DNA from 2 places in the Streptomyces sp. NPDC051921 genome. Region 1 is predicted to be linked to the other one. Evidence: riboswitches for the same ligand, from Rfam matches in the RefSeq annotation. Region 1 holds a riboswitch; the other holds the start of a gene.

Region 1 (7,046 bases):
GGGGTCATCTCGATCGTCGGCGACTACGACTGCTACTACGTCGTCAAGCGCGGCGACGACGGCAACATCACCGCGAACGGCATCGACTTCACCGTCGCCGTGGAGCAGGCCGACGAGATGGTCGACCTCGTCACCGGCCTCACCGAGCCCGGCCCGCTGCGCGACCACCTCGTCGGACGGCACGTCAACGTCGAGATGATCCGCCGCTTCGACCAACGCTTCCTCGCCGCCGACGGCGACGAGCGCAAGCGCATGGTCGAACTGGCCCGCCCCTACGCGCGTAAGTGGATCAACCCCGAGATCCTGGCCAAGATGCCCGTCAACGAGAAGCTCATCGCGCACTGCCTGCGCGAGGGGCTGACGGACGAGCTCGTCTCCGTCGTGGAGTGGCACGTCGCCGGGCAGCCGGGCAAGGCCGTCGTCCGCGACGGCAAGCTGTACGCCACGCCGCCGTTCCCGGCCGTCGGCTCCGCCGCGCACGAGGAGCTGTGCGACATCACCCGCGCGGCGCTCGGCGTCAGCCCGCGTCGCCGGGTCGACCGGCTGGCCTGGCGAGGCACCGTCCTGGACCTCGCCGGCTACGCGTACCTCGACCAGGCCGACACCGACGACCTGGTGACGGAGGTCGTCCTCAAGCACGTCGGCACGGGACGGGAGATCGCCGTCCCGGCCGAGCAGGTCCCCTCCCCGCACCTGACCGTCACCCGCGGCAAGGAGACCTACGACTACGGGCGGGCCTGCTTCCGCGCCTCCGTCGACCTGGCCACCGCCGACGGCGGCGGCGCCCTGCCCAAGGGCGACTGGCACCTCTCGCTGCGCTGCACGGCTCAGGGCCTGACCGCCCGCGGCAACCTCGGCACGGCCCTCGGCGGCAAGGTCAGCAAGCGGGCCGACGAGCACGCCGTGTCGCTGCCCGGCGCCGGCAAGAAGCTGCACACGGTGCGGATCGGCCCGCGCGACGGACAGTTGGTGCTCCAGGTGAAGCCGGCGCCGTCGGCGGTCTCCGCGTACGCCGTCAGCTTCGGCTGGAAGGCGGCCCGCGCGGTCAAGGCCCGGATCAACTGGAAGTAGCCGCGCGCCCCCGACCGCCCGCGCACCGGTCCCGTACGCCATCATGCGCTGCATGACACTGCGTTGCGCGATCCTCGACGACTACCAGGGCGTCGCCCTCTCCTCCGCCGACTGGGGCCGGCTCGACGGGCGGGTCGAGGTGCGCGTCCTGCGCGAGCACCTCACCGACCGGGACGCGCTCGTCGGCGCCGTCGAGGACTGCGAGATCGTCGTGGTGATGCGGGAGCGGACCCCGGTGGACGCCGCGCTCCTCGCACGGCTGCCGCGGCTGCGGCTGCTGATCACCTCCGGGATGCGCAACGCGTCCGTGGACGTGGCCGCCGCACGCGAGCGGGGCGTCACCGTCTGCGGCACGGACAGCAGTTCCGTCCCGCCCACCGAGCTGACCTGGGCGCTGATCCTGGGGCTCGCCCGGCAGGTCCACACCGAGAGCCGGGCGATGCGGGAGGGCGGGCCCTGGCAGTCGACGGTCGGCACGGACCTGGCGGGCCGCACCCTCGGCCTCGTCGGACTCGGCAAGATCGGCGGCCGTGTGGCGCGGATCGGGCAGGCCTTCGGCATGGACGTGACCGCCTGGAGCCCGAACCTCACCGACGAGCGGGCGGCCGGGCACGGTGTGCGGCGGGCGGCCTCGCTGCACGAACTGCTCGGCGCCGCCCACGTCGTCTCCCTGCACCTGGTGCTCTCCGACCGCACCCGCGGCCTCCTCGGGGAGCAGGAACTGCGGGCGATGCGCCCCGGCGCCCACCTCGTCAACACCTCGCGGTCCGGACTCGTCGACGGCCCCGCACTGCTGCGGGCACTGCGCGAGGGCCGGATCGGCGGGGCCGGTCTGGACGTGTACGACACCGAGCCGCTGCCCGCCGACGACCCGTTGCGCGCCCTGCCGAACGTGCTCGCCCTGCCGCACCTCGGCTACGTCACCGAGGACAACTACGCCCGCTACTTCGGCCAGGCCGTCGAGGACATCGAGGCCTTCCTGGCCGGGGCGCCGGTGCGCGAGCTCGGCTAGGCCACGGCTGGGCCCCCTCGTCGCACTCCCGCCTCGCCCGGCAGGCGGAAGGTCGACGACCGGGCCCGGCGCCGCGGAACGGCGCGCGGAACGACGACCGGCCCCGTCCACCTCACCGGGTGGACGGGGCCGATCGCTGTCGTGCGTCGCGGGGTTCAGGCGGCGGGGGCCGCCGCCGTCACGCCCGGTGCCGCCTGCGCCCTGGGGGCGAGCAGGCGTTCCGCGAGCAGCCCGAAGGCGAGCCCGAAGGCCACCCACAGGGCCGCCTGGATGCCCAGGGTCGCGAGCCGGAACTCCCACAGCACGGCGGCCGGGAAGGTGGCCGCCACCGCGTCCTCGTTGCCGGGCAGGAACGCGCAGGCGATCCCGACCGCGGCGACGAAGCCGAGGCCCGCGACGACGGTCGCGTTCCAGTTGCCGAGGCGCGGCGCCAGCCGGCGGCCCGCGACGACCGCGGCGATGCCGAGCAGCACGCTCAGCAGGATCATCAGGAAGAAGAGCGTGGTGCGCTTCCCGATGGTGTCCGGGTTGCCGACGGCCGGAGGGGTCGCCGGGTACTTCAGGAACGGCACCAGGTAGACCGTGGTGAAGGCCGCCGCCGCGACGAGCGCCGCGGTGGCCTTCGGGGTGAACCGGCCGACCCGTCCCAGGACGAAGCAGAACGCCAGGGACGCGATGCCGCCGAGGGCGACGCCGTAGACGAGGACGCCGGTGGCGAGACCCGCCGTGGACTGCAGGTCCCGGCTGACGATCTCCTCCTCGGAGTCGGCCTGGGTGGCCGCCCCGTTGGCGCCGTGGTCGTGCGCCGGCGCCGCCGCGTGCTCCGCCTTGGCGGCGGCCTCCTCGACGGCGATCGACGCGTTGACGGACGGCTCACCGGCGACGTAGGCGACGGCGAAGGCGAACAGTCCGGCGATCAGGCCCGCGAGCATGCCGCGGACCAGGAGTCTCCCGACGAGCGAGCCCGTGGGCGCGGTGGGGACGTGAGCGGGGGAAGACATGTGCGCGGTGGCCCCTCAGTGGCAGGGGAAACCGAGCAGGTGGCGCCCGTCGTGCACCCACTCGTGCACGTCGCTGCCCGCGAACAGGGAGGTGGCCCCCTGCTCGGCACCGACGAAGTAGAGCGCGACGAGCATCAGGATGCCGGCGAAGGCCGCCCAGGGAAGCACGGCACGGACCGGGAGCGTGACGGCGGGGGTGGACGGAACGGCGGGCGACGCAATGGCCTCGGCCATGGTGGAACCTCCTCGGGAACTCGCGTCCCATACGGTGGTGCGCGACGACGGTCGTCGGGTCTGACTCACCGTCCACGGGCTGGGGGCGGCTCACAGTGGCGCGACCGTGCCGGATTCTCACCGGGCTTCCGTCTCGCCGTCGTCGTTCATATGGAAATGTCGACTGACGGTACCGCGCCGATCACATCACGCCAAGACCGCCTGAAACGCTGAGGGATGTATCACCCATGACCACGTCCACGCCCGCCGCCGGGACCGGCACCGGGACCGTGCACCTCGCCCTGGTCGCGCCCGCCATGAACAAGGCGCTGCGCGAGGCGCGGTTCGACGACGACGGGCCGCTGGAGCCGCTGCGGAACCGGAGCGTCAGCCCGCTGTGCCCGGCGCGCCGGATGCGCCTGCTCCGCTCGCCGTCCGTCCGCTGCGAGGGGACGGCCGGGCTCCTCGGCCACCCGGACGTGCCCGCCGAACCGGCGCTCGCGGGCTGCGCGATGGGCCGGTGGCGGGGCCGGAGCCTGGACGAACTCGCCGCCGAGGAGCCGGAGTCGGTGGCCGCCTGGCTGTCCGACCCGGCCGCCGCCCCGCACGGCGGCGAGTCGCTGCGGGAGCTGAGGGTCCGGGTCGCGGACTGGATGGACGCCCTGGAGCCGGGCACCGTGCTCGCCTTCGCCGAGCCGGACGTGATCCGCGCGGCCGTCGCCCACGCCCTCGGCGCGCCGGAGGCCGTCTTCTGGCGGCTCGACGTGCGCCCGCTGGAGCGGATCGAGCTGTCGGGACGGTCGGGCCGCTGGAACGTGCGCCTGGGGACGCCGGTCGACTGAGCCGCGGCGGTACGGCGCCGAGCGGGTGCCCCGCGAGCAGGGCGGAGGTACGACGCTGGCCGGGTGCGCCGCGGGCCGGGCCGCGGCGGTACGGCGCCGAGCGGGATGCGCCGCGAGCCGGGCCGCGGCGGTACGGCGCCGAGCGGGTGCCCCGCGGGCCGGGGGAGGCGGCCGGGAGGGGGCGTCGGCGATCGCGAGCCGCTCCCGGCGTCGGGCCACGGGCGTCGGGTCACGGCCTCGGCGCTGCGGAGTCCGGTCGCGAGCCCCGGGTCCCGGGACCTGGACGGGGCGTCAGGCTTCGAGCGCGGCGCGCAGCGCCTTGGCGAAGGCCTCCGGGGCGCCGTGCTGGCCGAACTCGCCGCCCAGAAAGCCGCCGTGGTTGCTCGGGAAGACGGCGAGCGGGGTTCCGAGCCCCTGGGCGACGGCCGCCGCCGCGCGCGCAGCGAGCTCCCCCTCGGACTCCTCGCCGGCGGCGACGACGATCCGGGTCGGCGCGGCCCGCAGCGCGGGGAAGTCGGGGGCGTAGGAGGTGCAGCCGCGCATGTTCTGCCCGAGCAGCGGGTCGTCCCGCTTTCCGTCGTCCTCGGTCGGCAGGCCGAAGGTGTCGGGGGCGGGGAACGGCCGCGCCGCCCAGTCCGCCGGGAACGGACCCTTGTGGGAGACGACCGCGAAGAACCTGACCATGCCCGCGCCCCAGCCGTCGCGCAGGTAGGTCGTGCGGACGTCGGAGCAGACCGCGAGCGCCGCCTCCCGGTCGGGGAGGACCTGGGCGCTCGGCGGCTCGTGGGCGACGAGCGTGTGCACCAGGTCGCCGCGCGCGGCGACCAGCGCGAGGGAGTTGACGGCGCCGCCGCTGCTGGCGAAGACGTCCACGGGACCGGTGCCGAGGTCCTCGATCAGCCGGGCCAGGTCGTCCGCGTGCTCCTCGGGCCGCGTCTCGGCCGCGCCGTCGGTGCGGACGCTCCGGCCGACGCCGCGCGGGTCGTAGGTGACGACGGTCCGGTCGGCGAAGTGGGAGGCGAGGGTGGTGAAGCCGGTCGCGTCCATCGGGGAGCCGATGAGCAGCAGGGGGCGCGGGTGGCTTCCCGTGCCGGCGCGCACGTCGTAGCGGAGGGTCGCTCCGGCGGTCTCCAGGGTGCGGGTGTCGGTCTCGGCCATGGTTCTCTCCTCCGCGGTGGATCGGTCAGGGGGTGGACCCCGGCCACCGCCGGAACTCATCGGCCGTGCGCGGACTCCCTCGGGCGCGGTCCGTCCGTCCCCGCCCCCGGGGGCCGGTCGGCTACTCGCCGCACTCGTGTCCGGCCGGGTCCACGACGACCCGGTCGAGCAGGCCGCGCAGCAGGGTCTGCTCGGCCTCGGTGAGATCGCCGAAGAGCTCGCGTTCGGCCGCGCTCACCGCGGCGTCCACGCGATCCAGGGCCTCGACTCCCGCCGGGGTGATCTCCACGATGTGGCGGCGCCGGTCGGCCGGGTCACGGCGCCGCTCGCACAGCCCGTCCGACTCCAACTCGTTGAGGATCGCGACCAGTTGGCTGGGGTCGACCTCCATCACGGCAGCGAGCTCGCGCTGACTGGTGGCGCCGGGGGCCAGGCGCATGAGGGTCATCGCGTTGCGCGGGTGCAGCCCGGCGACGGCCAGGGCGGCCCGGATGCGCGCGCCGGTGAGCTCCCCGCGGAAGGAGAGGAGGAAGCCGAGGCGGTCGTTCGGGTCAGCTGCTGCCATGCCGTCCACCGTAACAGCGGCTCCATTGTGGAGCTCGATAAATCGTTGTTACTCTTCAACGGTTTCCGTCCCCAGATCATTGGAGCACCTCCATGTTCATCGGCTACGCCGTCGTCGCCGCACTGCTCGCGCTCGCGACCTCCGCCTCCGCCTTCCTGACCTTCACCCGGAATCCGCAGGTCACGGGCAGCATGACCAAGCTGGGCATCCCCGACTCCTGGCTGCCCTGGCTGGCGACCGCGAAGGCGGCGGGCGCGCTCGGCCTGCTCGCGGGGCTCGCCGTCCCGGCCCTCGGCGAGGCCGCGGCCGTGGGCCTGGTGCTCTACTTCCTCGGCGCGATCGTCAGCCACGTCCGCGCGAAGGACTACGCGGTGGCACCGGCCGTCGTCCTCACCCTGCTGTCGGGCGTCGCACTGGTCCTGCGCGCCGCCTCCGCCTGAGCGACCTCGCGACGCGTCGCGAGACGAAACGTCTTGCGCCGCGGGGGTCGGAGGCGTACGGTGGCGCGAGACCGAGACGAGACGTGCCGTCTCGCTTGCATCACCCATGGATCCCCGCCGCGGATCCCGCCCTGTCCCCGAGCCCGGGAGGTCGCCCTTGTTCCGTGTCCATCTCACCGACGTCACCAAGCGCTACGACGACCGGCACGTCCACGACCGGCTCGTCCTCGACCGGGTCTCGCTCACCGTCCAGGCCGGCGAACGCGTCGGCGTCGTCGGCGACAACGGCTCCGGCAAGTCCACGCTCCTGCGGCTCCTGGCCGGCCTGGAGAGCCCCGACCACGGCACCGTCACCGTCGACTCCCCCGGCGGCGTCGGGTACCTCGCCCAGACCCTGGACCTGCCCGGCAGCGCCACCGTCGGCGACGCGATCGACCGCGCGCTCGCCGACGTACGGGACCTGGAACGGCGCATCCGGCAGGCCGAGGCCGTGCTCGCCGCGACCGGCGACCTCGACGGGTACGCCGCACTGCTCGCCGCCTACGAGGCCCGCGGCGGAGAGGGCGCCGACCGGCGGGTGGAGACCGTGCTCCGGCGGCTCGGCGAGCGCGCCCCGCTCGACCGGGACCGCCCGCTCGGCACCCTCACCGGCGGCCGGCGCTCCCGGCTCGCGCTCGCCGCGACCCTCGCCTCCGACCCCGAGCTGCTCCTCCTCGACGAGCCCACCAACGACCTCGACGACGA
Region 2 (7,046 bases), on a different contig from region 1:
CCTGCGTCGCCTGGCTCAAGAGCTCCGACCGCGGGCCCACCAGTCGGCCGACCTCCTGCTGCGCCGCATGCGCGGCGAGCTCGCCGGACTGCGGGAGCACGCGGATCTCGACGCCCTCACGGCGCAGGAGACGGCCGACCACGTGACCGCCTTCCTGGACATGATCGAACAGGGACTCCCCGCGACCGAGGTCACGCTCCCCCCGCGGGCCCCGGAGATAGCCCGCGAGTTCGCCCGGCGCGGAGTGCCCCTCAGTGAGCTCCTCCGGGCCTACCGGCTCGGCCACATCACCCTCCTGGAGGAGATCCAGGCCCAGGCCGCACGGCTCACCGACGACTGGCGGCTGATCAACCGCGCCACGATGCGCCTGGTGGTGACGGCGTTCGCGTACGTGGACCGAGGCTCGGAACAGGTCGTCGCCGCCTACGAGGAGGAGCGTGAACGCCGGCTGCAACGGCGGCTCGCGATGACCGACGAGGCGAGCCGGCGCATCGGGAGCACCCTCGACATCGCCCGTACCGCCCTGGAACTGGCCCAGGTCGGCACCAAGGACTTCGCCGACCTCGTCACCGTCGACCTCCTCGTCTCCGCGCTCCACGAGGACGGCGCACCGCACCTGCCCGCCGCCGAACCGTCACTGCGCCGCGTGGCCCAGCGAGCCGCCGACGACCGGCCCCTTCCCGCCCCAGCAGACCGGACGCACGCCTTCCCTGCGGACTCGGAGCCGGCTCGGGCCCTGAGCACGGGACAGCCCCTGCTGCACCAGGCAGCGAACTCCCCCGCCCCCGCACCGTGGGTTCCGGCCGCGGACCCCGACGGCCCCGACGACGCCACCGGTTCCCACTCGGTCCTGCTGGTCCCCCTCCAGGCCCGCGGGAACACCTTGGGCCTCGTCCAGTTCTTCCGCGACCGGACCGCGGCGCCGTTCGACGACGACGACCTCCTCCTGGCCCAGGAGATCGCTGCCAGGGCCGCGGTGTCGATCGACAACGCCCGCCAGTACACGCACGAGCGGCTGACCGCGCTCACCCTCCAGCGCAGCCTGCTGCCCCGGCACGCGGCGGACCAGTCGGCGGTGCTGACCGCCTCCCGCTACCTGCCCAGCGGCTCCCGCGCGGGCGTCGGCGGCGACTGGTACGACGTGATCCCGCTGTCCGGGGCCCGCGTCGCCCTCGTCGTGGGCGACGTCGTCGGCCGCGGCCTGCACGCGGCGGCCACCATGGGCCGTCTGCGCACGGCCGTCCGCGCCTTCGCCGACATCGACCTGATGCCCGACGAACTGCTCACCCACCTCGACGACGTGGTGATCCGGCTCCAGCGCGAGGAGGGACGGGACGACGGAGAGATCAGCGCCACCTGCCTCTACGCGGTCTACGACCCGGTCCCCCGCGTGTGCGCGCTCGCCAGCGCCGGACACGTGCTGCCGGCGGTGCGCACCGCCGCGGCATCGGGCGCCGGGGGCTCCGTCCCGCCCTCGGTCCGGTTCCCGGACGTGCCGATCGGCCCACCCCTCGGTCTGGGCGGGCTGCCGTTCGAGACGGCCCAGTTCGAGCTCCCCGAGGGCAGCCTCCTCGCCCTGTTCACCGACGGCCTGATCGAGAGCCGGACGCACGACGTGGACACGGCTCGCGCGGTGCTGAGCGACGTCCTCGCCCAGAGCCCGGAGGACCCCGAAACGGTCTGCGACCGGTTGTTGTCCAGGTTGCTGCCCGACCGGCCGGCGGACGACGTCGCCCTCCTGGTCGCCCGCACGCGGGCGCTCGACCCGGGGCACGTCGCCACAGTCGACCTGCCGTCCGACCCGGCGGCCGTCGCCGGGGCCCGCGCCTTCGCCTCCGAGCGGCTCGGCGCCTGGGGTCTCGACGAGCTGTCCTTCACCACGGAACTCGTGGTGAGCGAACTCGTGACGAACGCGATCCGCTACGGCAAGCCACCCGTCCACCTGCGGCTGATCCTCCAGGCCACGCTGACCTGCGAGGTATTCGACGCCAGCAGCACCGCACCGCACCTGCGCCGCGCCCTCACCTCCGACGAGGGCGGCCGGGGCCTGCTGCTGGTCGCCCAGCTGGCCGAGCGCTGGGGCACCCGGCACACCCGGGAGGGCAAGGTCATCTGGGCCGAGCAGGCCCTTCCCCCTGCCTGATCCACGGGCCCGGCCCCGTACGCGGCCGCTGCCGTAGGCTGGCCGGGCAGCTGGTTCGCCCCGTCCTCCAGGCGGGAGCGTCGCAAGAGGGAACCCGGTGGGAATCCGGGACTGCCCCGCAGCGGTGAGCGGGAACGACCGCCGTCATACGCACTGGCCCCGGACGGGGCTGGGAAGCGACGGCCAGTAGGTGTCCTCCGTCAGGAGTGGCGTGCCCGCGAGTCCGAAGACCTGCCCGCTGCCCGTACGACGGCGATCCCCGCCGTGCGGAACCGCCCTGCCGCGACTCGCGAAGGAGAGTTGACGTGGCCGATCCCACCGTCACCAGCCCAGCCCGTACGACGAAGACGCCGGACGACTCCCGGGTCGTCCTGGCCCACATCATGAGCGACCACGACACCAACCTGTACGGGACCATCCACGGCGGCGTGATGATGAAGCTCATCGACGACGCCGCCGCGGCCGCCGCCGGACGCCACGCGGACGGTCCGGCCGTCACCGTGTCGGTCGACCGGATGAGCTTCCTGGCTCCCGTGCGGGCCGGAGACCTGCTCAGCGTCGAGGCCGGGCTCGAAAGGGCCGGGCGGACCTCCATGACGGTCGGGGTCCGGGTCACCGCGGAGCGGTGGAACAACTCCGGACCGGCCACCGAGGTCGCGACCGCGTTCCTCACCTTCGTCGCGATCGACGCCGACGGCACCCCGCGCCCCGTTCCCGCGCTCGACGTCGTACGGCCCGGTCGGTCCTGACTCCACGGCGGGGGGGCACGAACGTGCGGTGACGGTGCGGGCGGCCCCCCAGGGACCGCTGCCCGTCGGGCGCGCCCCGGCGAGCGAGCCGGTGAGCACGTCTGCGAGCGAGCTCGGTGGCGGCAGCCTGGACGGGGATCCGGCCGGGCGCGGCGGGCGCACCGTGAAGGTGGGCCCGGCCGGTCGCGCCTCCGTGGGCACCGCCGGTACGCGCACGCCTCGGGGAGCCCGGCGCGACATCGGAGGTCCGTCGTCCGCCCCACGCGTGCCGGGATCAACGGCTCCGGCCGTCGTCAGTCCCGACCGGCAGGACGCAGTTCGCGTTCGAGGGCCGACAGGGCGAACGCGTGTGCGGAGGCCCGCTGCCAGCGGGGCCGTCCGAACATCACGTCCTCGGAGAGCCCGCTGAGCAGGGCGATGGCCCGAATGGTGAACTCGGAGAGGTCCACGTCGGCGAAGTGCCCCAGTTCCCGTCCCTCACGAAGGATGGCCTCCAGGCGCTCGTCCCAGCCGTCCAGCAGCTCCGTGAGGATCTGTCGGCCTGCCTCGTCGTGGCGCTGGGCCAGGACCTGCGTCCACAGCGCGTAGCGTTCGTCGCCCTGGTGCTGGGGCAGGTAGAAGCGGACGAACAGGTCCAGCTTCTCGACGGGGGACGCGGCCTCGTCGACGGCCTGCTGGAACCGGGACCAGAGGTCGGCTTGGCTCCAGGCGAGGACTTCGAGCAGGAGCCTGTCCTTCTTGCCGAAGTGGTAGAGGATGTGCCCGGTGCTCATGCCGGCCCGCGCGGCGATGTCCGACATCCGCAGGGCCGCCGTGCCCTTCTCGGCGATGACGCTGATGGCGGCCTGCATGGCCCGCCCCCGCGCCTCGTCCCCGCTGGGCTGACGTCTCCTGTCCGTCGGGACCCGCGCCGCAGGCCGCGAGGCGGCGCCGGTCCCGACGCCCGCCGACCCGGTCACGCCCTTCGACGGGGGGAGGCGGTCGGGCAGCGCGGGCCCGGTCTCTGACGTCGGCATGAGCTCACCTTCGGTTCCGGAAATCCAGGTCCCAGTCTAGATTCCGGAAACCTAGACTCTTACTCTAGACTGAAAATCTAGTTAGAACGATGGGGTGTGTGACGGCCCGCTGGTAGCGGCCGCCCCGACGGCCAGTGGCCCGCCTGCCCCACCCACCACCCAGGAGACACCCACATGACGCGCGGATTCGATGTCGTGGAGACCTGTATCGCCGACCTGCGCGCAGCGCTGGAGAAGGGCGAGACGACCGCGGTCGAGCTGCTCGACGCCTACCTCGCGCGGATCGACGCGTACGACCGGCCCGGTACGCCCACCGCTCTGAACGCGATGGTCGTGATGAACCCGCAGGCCCGCGCGGAGGCGGAGGCCTCCGACGCCCGTCGCGCCCGCGGCGAGACCCTCGGACCGCTGGACGGCATCCCGTACACCGCGAAGGACAGCTACCTCGCCCAGGGGCTCACGGCCGCGTCCGGCTCCCCGGCGTTCGAGCACCTCGTCGCCCAGCGCGACGCCTTCGCCATCGAGCGGCTGCGCGCGGGCGGCGCGGTCCTGATCGGCCTGACCAACATGCCGCCGATGGCGAACGGCGGCATGCAGCGCGGCGTGTACGGCCGCGCGGAGAGCCCGTACAGCGCCGACTGGCTCACCAGCGCCTACGGCTCCGGCTCCTCCAACGGCTCCGGCACGGCGACGGCGGCGTCCTTCGGCGCGTTCGGCCTCGGCGAGGAGACCTGGTCCTCGGGCCGCGCCCCCGCCTCGAACAACGCCCTGTGCGCCTACACCCCCAGCCGAGGCGTGATCTCGGTCCGCGGCAACTGGCCGCTCGTGCCGACCATGGACGTCGTGGTCCCGCACACCCGCACCATGGCCGACCTGTTCGAACTGCTCGACGTCATCGTCGCCGACGACCCGGACACGCGCGGGGACCTGTGGCGCGCACAGCCGTGGGTGACCCTGCCCGCACCGTCGCAGGTGCGCCCCGCCTCCTACCCGGCCCTCGCGCCCGCCGACGCCGTGGCGGCATCCGCGGCGCTCGCCGGCAAGCGCGTCGGCGTGCCCCGGATGTACATCAACGCCGACCCCGACGCCGGAACGAACCCCGAGGGAGGCATCGGCGGCCAGACCGGGCAGCGCATCGACACGCGCCCCTCGGTGATCGCCCTGTGGGAGGCCGCCCGCCGCGACCTGGAGGCCGCCGGAGCCGAGGTGGTCGAGGTCGACTTCCCCGTGGTCTCCCACTACGAGTCCGACCGCCCCGGAGCGCCCTCGCTGCTCACCCGCGGACTGGTCAGCCTCGAGTACCTCACCTTCGAGATCGAGGACCTGTCCGCCTGGGCCTGGGACGACTTCCTGCGCGCCAACGGCGATCCGGCTCTCTCCACCCTGGCCGACGTCGACGGTGACCGTATCTGGCCCAAGCAGGAGGGCGAACTGCCCGACCGGTACGCCGGCTTCGACGACACGATCGGCGACTACCCCCGCTTCGTGCGCGAGCGCCCGTACGCCTCCCTCACCGACATGCCGCACCTCGAGCAGGGGCTGCGCGGGCTGGAGGAGACGCGCCGCGTCGACCTGGAGCTGTGGATGGACGGACTGGGCCTGGACGCGGTGGTCTTCCCCGCGGTGGCCGACGTGGGCCCCGCGGACATGGACGTCAACGTGGAGTCGGCGGACCTCGGCTGGCGCAACGGCGTCTGGGTCGCCAACGGCAACCTGGTCCCCCGCCACCTCGGCATCCCGACGGTGACCGTGCCCATGGGCACCATGGCGGACACGGGCATGCCCGTCGGGCTGACCTTCGCGGGCCGCGCCTACGACGACAACGCCCTGCTGTCCCTCGCGGCGGCCTTCGAGAAGACCGGCAGTCGGCGCACGGTGCCGCCGCGCACGCCGCGCCTGTCGGCGGAGTGACCTGAGGGGAGTCCTCGTCGGCGCGCTCGACGAACCGCGCGTCGGGCACTCCGGCGACCTCGCGCCGGCCCTCCGGGTCTCGGCGCCGGAGCGGTGAGCGATGGGCCGCATCGTCGGCCGACCGCTCCAGATCGGGGTCGGCCGGCGCGAGCGTGCCGGCCCGGGTCGTCATCGAGGTCGCCGCACTCTCCACGCCCGAGCACCGGCGGACCGCCGTACTCCGGGCCGCTCGCGCGTCGCGCCCCCGCCCCCGACCCGGCACCTGACGGTCCGCACCACGCCCCTCGCACACCCGGAGGACGCGCACCGCGTGGACTCCTTCGCGATGTTCTGCGGCGGCGTCGGAGACGGGCATGAGGACGTCGCCTTCCGCGAGAAGCACGCCCCGCGCTTCTCGCGGAAGGCCCCCACGATGCCACCCTTCTCTGCAGACTGGCTCGACACGCCCACGTCCTGAAATCCGGCCTGACGCACCTCCGGACGAGGTCACCGCGGACGATTCCGAGGGACGGGGAAGCGCTTCGGGATTCGAGATCGATCGCGGCCGTGACGGCCGACGCAGTGAACGGAGAACACTCGTGATTGTCGGAGTCCTCAAGGAGACGCGGGCAGGTGAGCGTCGTGTGTCGGCCACACCGGCCACGATCGAACAGATCCGCAAACTGGGGTACGGGGTCGTCGTCGACCACGGCGCGGGCCTCGCGGCCGGCTTCGCCGACAGCGCCTACGAGGCCGCCGGGGCGACCCTCGGGGACGCGGCGGCCTCGGACGTGGTGCTCGGCGTGAACGCCCCGGACCCGTCCCAGCTGGACCGGGTGCGGCCGGAGGCGACGGTGATCGCCCTGTTCGCGCCGGCCTTCGACCCGGCCATGGTCGAGGAGCTGGGCCGCCGTCCCTTCACGGCGCTCTCCATGGACGCGGTGCCGCGGATCAGCCGGGCGCAGTCGCTGGACGTGCTGTCGTCCATGGCGAACATCGCCGGTTACCGTGCCGTGGTCGAGGCGGCGCACGAGTTCGGTCGGTTCTTCACCGGTCAGGTGACGGCGGCGGGGAAGGTCCCGCCGGCGAGGGTGCTCGTGGCGGGCGCGGGTGTCGCGGGGCTGGCGGCGATCGGCACGGCCGGTTCGCTCGGCGCGGTCGTGCGCGCGACTGACCCGCGTCCCGAGGTCGCCGACCAGGTCCGCTCGCTGGGCGGCGAGTACCTGTCGATCGAGTCCCCGGAGGTCG

The links. Region 1 has a riboswitch for cobalamin ahead of AB0M16_RS17510 (CbtB-domain containing protein). Riboswitches for the same ligand answer to the same signal wherever they lie in the genome.
Region 2: linked by a shared signal. The riboswitch ahead of AB0M16_RS05425 (acyl-CoA thioesterase) and the one ahead of AB0M16_RS17510 (CbtB-domain containing protein) in region 1 are both predicted to bind cobalamin.

Annotation. Positions count from the first base shown of each region.
Region 1 covers NZ_JBFAXU010000012.1:30,124-37,169, forward strand. Annotated here, with positions in the region: gene AB0M16_RS17495 (glycosyltransferase) at 1-1,071, shown strand, start outside; gene AB0M16_RS17500 (D-2-hydroxyacid dehydrogenase family protein) at 1,124-2,083, shown strand; gene AB0M16_RS17505 (CbtA family protein) at 2,239-3,084, opposite strand; gene AB0M16_RS17510 (CbtB-domain containing protein) at 3,100-3,318, opposite strand; cobalamin riboswitch at 3,354-3,494, opposite strand; gene AB0M16_RS17515 (histidine phosphatase family protein) at 3,546-4,139, shown strand; gene AB0M16_RS17520 (alpha/beta hydrolase) at 4,431-5,297, opposite strand; gene AB0M16_RS17525 (MarR family transcriptional regulator) at 5,419-5,862, opposite strand; gene AB0M16_RS17530 (DoxX family protein) at 5,955-6,302, shown strand; gene AB0M16_RS17535 (ABC-F family ATP-binding cassette domain-containing protein) at 6,460-7,046, shown strand, end outside.
Region 2 covers NZ_JBFAXU010000003.1:154,510-161,555, reverse strand. Annotated here, with positions in the region: gene AB0M16_RS05430 (SpoIIE family protein phosphatase) at 1-2,143, shown strand, start outside; cobalamin riboswitch at 2,178-2,397, shown strand; partial or broken gene AB0M16_RS05425 (acyl-CoA thioesterase) at 2,527-2,865, shown strand; gene AB0M16_RS05420 (TetR/AcrR family transcriptional regulator) at 3,186-3,908, opposite strand; gene AB0M16_RS05415 (amidase) at 4,083-5,819, shown strand; gene AB0M16_RS05410 (Re/Si-specific NAD(P)(+) transhydrogenase subunit alpha) at 6,398-7,046, shown strand, end outside.